DNA from 2 places in the Krasilnikovia cinnamomea genome. Region 1 is predicted to be linked to the other one. Evidence: riboswitches for the same ligand, from Rfam matches in the RefSeq annotation. Region 1 holds a riboswitch; the other holds the start of a gene.
What was found. Region 1 has a riboswitch for cyclic di-AMP ahead of EV385_RS17575 (VldE C-terminal domain-containing protein). Riboswitches for the same ligand answer to the same signal wherever they lie in the genome.
Positions count from the first base shown of each region.

Region 2: linked by a shared signal. The riboswitch ahead of EV385_RS02155 (LysM peptidoglycan-binding domain-containing protein) and the one ahead of EV385_RS17575 (VldE C-terminal domain-containing protein) in region 1 are both predicted to bind cyclic di-AMP.

Region 1 covers NZ_SHKY01000001.1:3,884,757-3,887,956, forward strand. Annotated here, with positions in the region: gene EV385_RS17570 (glycoside hydrolase family 65 protein) at 1-920, shown strand, start outside; gene EV385_RS17575 (VldE C-terminal domain-containing protein) at 979-1,998, opposite strand; cyclic di-AMP (ydaO/yuaA leader) riboswitch at 2,003-2,137, opposite strand; cyclic di-AMP (ydaO/yuaA leader) riboswitch at 2,432-2,568, shown strand; gene EV385_RS17580 (coiled-coil domain-containing protein) at 2,620-3,200, shown strand, end outside.
Region 2 covers NZ_SHKY01000001.1:505,715-508,914, forward strand. Annotated here, with positions in the region: gene EV385_RS02145 (PLD nuclease N-terminal domain-containing protein) at 1-398, shown strand, start outside; gene EV385_RS33710 (hypothetical protein) at 710-1,105, shown strand; gene EV385_RS02155 (LysM peptidoglycan-binding domain-containing protein) at 1,329-1,904, opposite strand; cyclic di-AMP (ydaO/yuaA leader) riboswitch at 1,910-2,054, opposite strand; gene EV385_RS02160 (hypothetical protein) at 2,354-2,638, opposite strand.

The DNA.
Region 1 (3,200 bases):
CCGGGCCGGACGAGTACACGGCCGTGGTCGACGACAACGTCTACACCAACCTGATGGCGCAGCAGAACATGTTCGCCGCCGCCGACGCCTGCCAGCGGCACCCGGAGGTGGCCCGCAGGCTGGGGGTGGACGAGGAGGAGTCGGCGTCGTGGCGGGACGCGGCCGCCTCCGTGCACATCCCGTACGACCGGGAGCTGGGGGTGCACCAGCAATCGGAGGGCTTCACCCGGCTACAGGAGTGGGACTTCGAGAACACCCCGCCGGAGGCGTACCCGCTGCTGCTGAACTACCCGTACTTCGACCTGTACCGCAAGCAGGTGATCAAGCAGGCGGATCTGGTCATGGCGATGTACGTGCGCGGCGACGCGTTCACCCCGGAGGAGAAGGCCCGCAACTTCGCGTACTACGAGGCCCGGACCGTCCGCGACTCGTCGCTGTCGGCCTGCATCCAGGCGGTCCTGGCCGCCGAGGTGGGGCACCTGGAGCTGGCCCACGACTATCTCGGCGAGGCCGCCCTGATGGACCTGCACGACCTGCACCGCAACGCCCGCGACGGGGTGCACGTGGCGTCCCTGGCGGGGTCGTGGATCGCGCTGGTCGCCGGGCTGGGCGGGATGCGGGACTTCAACGGTCAGCTGTCGTTCGCGCCCCGGCTGCCGAGCCGGATCAACCGGCTCGACTTCTCGCTGCTCTGGCACGGCAAGCGGCTGCGGGTCGACGTGACGCCGGAGGAGGTGACGTACTCGCTGCGCAACGGCGGCGGGGCGGCCCGGCTGGAGCTGGTGCACCACGGCAAGGAGATCGAGGTGACGCAGGTCAAGCCGGTTACCGTACCGATCCCGGAGGCGCCGCCGATCGGCGCCGCGCCGCGCCAGCCCGCGGGCCGCGCGCCGGTGCGCCGGGTCGGCGCCGGCGGCTGAGCCGAGCATGCGAACGGCCCCCGTCCGCCGGACGGGGGCCGTTTCGTGTGCTGGTGCCTCAGAGCAACGACACGTGTACGTGGTCGGTGTGCGCGCTCGGCCCGTGGTACGACTTCCAGCCGGTCGCCGGGAACCAGATCTGTTTGAACCAGATCACGTAGTAGATCCCGAGCCGGTCGGCGTTGCGGACCAGGAAGGCCATGAGGTTGTTGCCGTACTCCCTCATGTCCTTGTTGTGCGCGACCGAGAACCCGCTCTTCTGCAGCGACCAGTCGCAGGCGCGGCCCTTCGGGTGCTCGAACGGCCCGCCGTTGCGGTGACAACCGACGAAGCGGTTGAAGCCGGCCTTGCGCACCTCTTTGTAGAGGTGATTGGTACGCGGTGTGACGCAGCCGCCTGCGGGCGAGGGGTCGTTGACCGTGCAGCCCTCGGGGGAGAAGCCGCCGTCGGAGTTGCGCGGGGCGGGCGCGGCGATCGGTGACTTGGCCACCACGAAGCCGCCCGTGAGGCTCTTGCCGCCGACCAGGGCGAGCGCCTTGTCGGCGGTCTCCTTCTGCTTCTTCATCGCGGCGAGGTTCTGCTGCTGTTCCTTGATCTCGGCGTCCAGCCGGGCCTTGGTCCGGGTGACCTCGTCGATCGCGGTGTTCAGCTCGTGCAGCTTCTCGTCGTTGATCGAGTTGATCTCTTCGAGCGAGATGGCCTTCCTGAGGAAGGTGTCCGAGCTGTCCGCGTTGAGCAGATAGCTCATGGCCGACAGGTTCCCGGTGCGGTACTGCTGCCCGGCGACCGCGCCGACCTCGGGGATCAGCCGGTCGCGCTTGGCCTCCGCGTTGCGCACGTCGATGGCGAGCGCCAGCTGGGTCTTCGTCGACTTCGCGACGGCTGCCTTGGCGGCGACGAAGCGCCGGTTGGTCGACTCCATCACGTCGCTGAGCATCGGGCTGTCCTTGCCCTCGTCGGGCACGGCGCTGCCGCTGCCGGGCTCCGCGCTGGCCGGGGCGGCCGGCGCGACGAGCATCGCCAACGCGACGAGCGGTGCCAGGGCCACGGTCAGCCACCGGCGGTGTCTAGCCGTCATTCTGTTCCTTCCACGTGACCACCGACCGGGTTAGCTGACGGGTTCGGGACGGAAGCGATCCCTACCGCGCGGTGGCGCGGATTCACCCCACAAACGTGGTTCCCCGGCTCGCCCGAGGGCGATTAGGTGGTGGCCTGCCGGCACCTTGGGGGTGGTGCCTTCCTGGCAGTGACCGGCGGCCAGCTTACCTGACGAATCAAGGGGTCGACCGGTGCCAAATGCGTTACCAGCCAACAACTTTCCGTGATACACGCAAGGAAGACGCCGCTTCCGTGGCCGTAACGCGGGTCAATGTGAATCGTTGCATTTCTCTCACCGCATTGACGCATTGTCAGCACCTGGTAACCGACCGTGCGACCCCTGTCGATTCTCGCGATGCTCTGTATTCTTCGACACGGTCTCCGTTTCATAACGACGCCAGGAAAGGCGTCGGCGGAAACCGCCGCCTAATCGCCCGAGGGCGAGCCGGGGAACCACGTACGTGGGGTGAATCCGCGCCACCCGCGCGGTAGGGGCCACTTCCGTCCCGAACCCGTCAGCTAACCCGGTCGGCGGCCGACGGAAGGAAGGCACGTGCGGCACACCCCTGCCCGACGGCTGTGGGCCACGCTCCTCGCCCTCATGGTCGTCGCCGCCGGATCGGTCCTCGCCGGTTCGGCTCCCGCCTCCGCGGCCCCCCGGCCGCTGGCCGCTCCGGGCGACACCGGCGACGACGGCGAGGGCGGCAGTAAGTCACTCATCGACGCACTCGAATCGGCGTCGCGCGGCTTCACCGACGCCAAGGACGCCCTGACCCGGTCCCGGGCGCGCCAGCGGGAACTGGCCGCCACGCTGCAGCGGCTCGACGCCGAGCTCGGCCCGAAGCAGGCCGCGCTGGACGAGATCGTGCAGCAGAGCTACCGGACCGGGCGGCTCGGGCCGATGGCGGCCCTGCTCACCGCGTCGGACTCGGACACCCTGCTGGACAGGGCCGACACCCTGAGCTCGGTCGCGATCCGGCAGGACGCGGCGATGCGCGACCTCAAGCAGACCCGGGACGGCCAGGCTAAGGCCAAGCTCGCGATCGACGCCACGATCCGCGACCAGCAGAAGCAGCTCAACGTCATGGCCCGCCGCAAGGCGCAGGCGGAGGCGGCACTCAAGGCCGCCGGTGGCGGCCAGGACGTCGCGGGACCGAGCGGCGGCGGCAACACCACCAAGTC
Region 2 (3,200 bases), 3.4 Mb from region 1:
TCCTGCTGGCCGCCTTCGAGTTCTTCATCTTCCTCGCGTGGTTCATGGGCCTGTTCTGGATCTTCGGTGACCTCTTCCGGAGCAAGGACCTCGGCGGTGGGGCCAAGACCCTGTGGTCGCTGTTCCTCATCTTCCTTCCGATACTCGGCATGTTGATCTATCTGATGGCCCGTGGCGGCGGCATGACCGACCGCGCACTCGCCGCCCAGGCCGACCTGCAGAAGCGGCAGGAGGCCTACATCAGGTCGGTCGCCACGTCGAACGGCGGTAGAGGCAGCGTCACCGAGGAGATCGCGTCGGCGAAGGCACTGCTCGACTCCGGCGCGATCAACGCGAGCGAATACGAGCAGCTGAAGGCCAATGCGCTCGGGAAGAACACCGCCTCGCTGGTCGCCTAGAACGGTCGCGGCGCGTGCGTAGGGCGCGGCCGGGTGGGCGCGTCCACGCGCGCCTGGACCCAGTTCGGCCATGCTGCTGCCCACCCATGACGGGCCGGATGGTGACACCGTGACCGGCTGCTCGGATCCCGAACTGAGCGCTTAGCCCTGCCCAGGGCTCGCGAATCGACGTTGCAGAGGCCCCAGTGCGGAGCGGCTCAATTTGTATCGTGCGGCAACTTATATTGCCTTGAACCGCCCTCGCCTCGACCATTCTTTCCGGCCGGACGGCCCTTCTTTTTGCTGTCCCCCCTGCATTACATTCACTCGCCATGACCCGACCGGACTTGCCGCGCCTCGTCGAGCAGACCCGAGCACTACTGTTGCTGCAGATGTACCTGACGCTGCTCGTCCTGGTTTTCATGACGCTGCTGATGCAGTTCTTGACCAGCGCTATGGGCCCGTCTCGTGGCGACAGGTTCCTCACCGTCTACGTGATCCTGGTGTGCGTCCCGTTCGTCCTGGGGCTGTCGGCCTGGATGTTCCGCCGAGGGCAGGTGCTCGGCTGGATCCTTGCCTTCGTCGCGGAAGTGGTCAGCTTCTCAATCGCCGTCGGCTCCATCCTCGGCCCTTTCACGGGCATTGCGGCGGTCATCCTGCTCGTGGTGGCGTCCTGCATCCTGGTCAACCTCTTCCGTCCCGAGGTCCGCCGGTTCTTCTTCGGATAACCGCCGTTCGGCTCCGGGGCCGCCCGTCGTCGACTCAGTGTGCGGAGTCGTCGTCACCGGATCCGCGGACTTGTCGCGCAGCCACCGGCGCGTGACGTGGCTGTGTGCCGCGGCGACAGAGGCCGCCATGAGTTCGGCCCGCGATGACACCGGCTCGGTCGGGCATCCACCGATGACGTTGACGGCCGCCCCAGTCGGATGCGCCGGGGCGGCCGTCCCCCGGTCACAGGGCCAGACGCTGACCCGGCCGGATCAGGTGCGGGTCGCCGCCCAACACACCCCGGTTCAGCCGGAACAGAGTGCGCCAGCCGCCCTTGATGTGGTGCCGCTCGGCGATCGACGCCAGCGTCTCGCCGGCGCGTACGACATGCACCCGGGCCCGGTGAGCCCGATGGGTGTCGTGTGTGCGGTGCGTCTTGCGAGCCTTGTGCGCGGCGGCCCGATGATGCTTCGGCGAGCCCGCCTTGGCGCCGCATACCGGCCACGCGCGGATGCCCTGGGTACGCAGGACCCGCTCGGCGACCGCGATCTGCTGCGCCCGGGTGGCCTTGTCGGCCGTACGGGCGTACTTCGTACCCCCGTGACCGGCCCAGGTACGGCGGCTGAACTGCAGCCCACCGTAATAGCCGTTGCCGGTGTTGATGTGCCACCTGCCGCCGGACTCGCAGCGGGCGATGGCGTCCCAGTTGACGCTGGACGCGGACGCCGGAGCGGCCGGGCCGAGCAGGGTCACGGCGCCGGTGACACCGGCCGCGATGACGCCCAGCACGAGGCGGGTGGGCTTTCGGAACTGTGCCATGACAGAGAACCTCCACGCCTGCGAGGTCAGCTGTCGGGTTCGGGCTGAGGCGCCCGGCCGCGGTCTGCGGCTTCACCCCGAGGCGCGCGGCAGCGCACCGAAGAACTAGTGGGTCCCCCGCTCCAAGCCTGGTTGAGGAATGCCCGACGAGCGGCGGCTTGGATTCGGCGTTACCGCCCGCGGGGCCCGCGTTGGCGGACGCGGGCGACGGTATCCACGAGAATTGTGGAGCCGCAAAGAAATCCAGCCGGATCGTGAGATCGATCTCTTGTTCGCCGGCCTCACGGCTACCCGGATCTGATACCGCTACCGGTCCCCGTCACCGCTCGGTCTGGCAGGCGCCCGGTACCGGGTGGACGGATGCGTGACTGATGCAACAATCCTGTGCGGACCAGGAGGTCCGCCCTGTCCGCGTACCGAGCGAACACGCCCGTACGCGGCCGGATGCCTCAGAGCGCTTGGGGGTCGCCGCTACGCACGGCCTCGGTCCGGCTGCGGCCGGTACGCAGCATCCACCACAACTCCCCCGGGACGGCACGCCAACCGCGGGCGCGCGCCGCCTGGTAGGTGGCCCGTCCCATGAGGAGTACGCCGATCCAGAAGCTCACTTCGGCGAGCACGAGGATGGTGACCACGGTCCATGCGGGGGCGCCGGCGGCGGCCGCCACAGTTGCGGCGAGGGCCCACGGCAGGCTGGTGAGCGCTAGCAGCGCTCCGACCCGAAGCTTGTTCACGCGCTCATCATGGTCCATCGCATCAACAGCTACCCCGGCGGGCGCTTGCGTCCAGCTCATTGATCGCGGCGAGGAGGGCGGTCGCTTAGCGTCGCATGGCGAACCGGTCGAGTGAGCAGCGACGGCGCGGTTGCCTTTTCAGCTGGTTGATGCCGCACGCCACGGCGTGGCGCTGCTCATTGAGCTCGGGATCAATGGTGGTGGACGGCCGCCCCTCGACCCGAGCATGCGCCGCCTGGCGTCCTGATCGGCCTTGCAACTGCTTATCAACCCGAATCACATCATGCCGGGGTATCCCTCGGCCCTGGCGGCGGCCAGGTTGCTTCGATCACACCAGGCCGGTCGGGACAGCGGGAACCGCGTCGCCTCCATACCGTCGCCCGATAGCTGATCGAGTTCAGTGCTTACGGGGCGGACCAAGATGAATCGACCAACGACGGAAGGTATCGGACACGCAGGGTCGCCGACGTCGACGACAGCGGTGCACGCAGGGGCCCGACGCAAGCACGCGGCGCTCCTCGCGGTGGCCACGGCGGCGCTGCTCGGCACTACCGCATGCAGT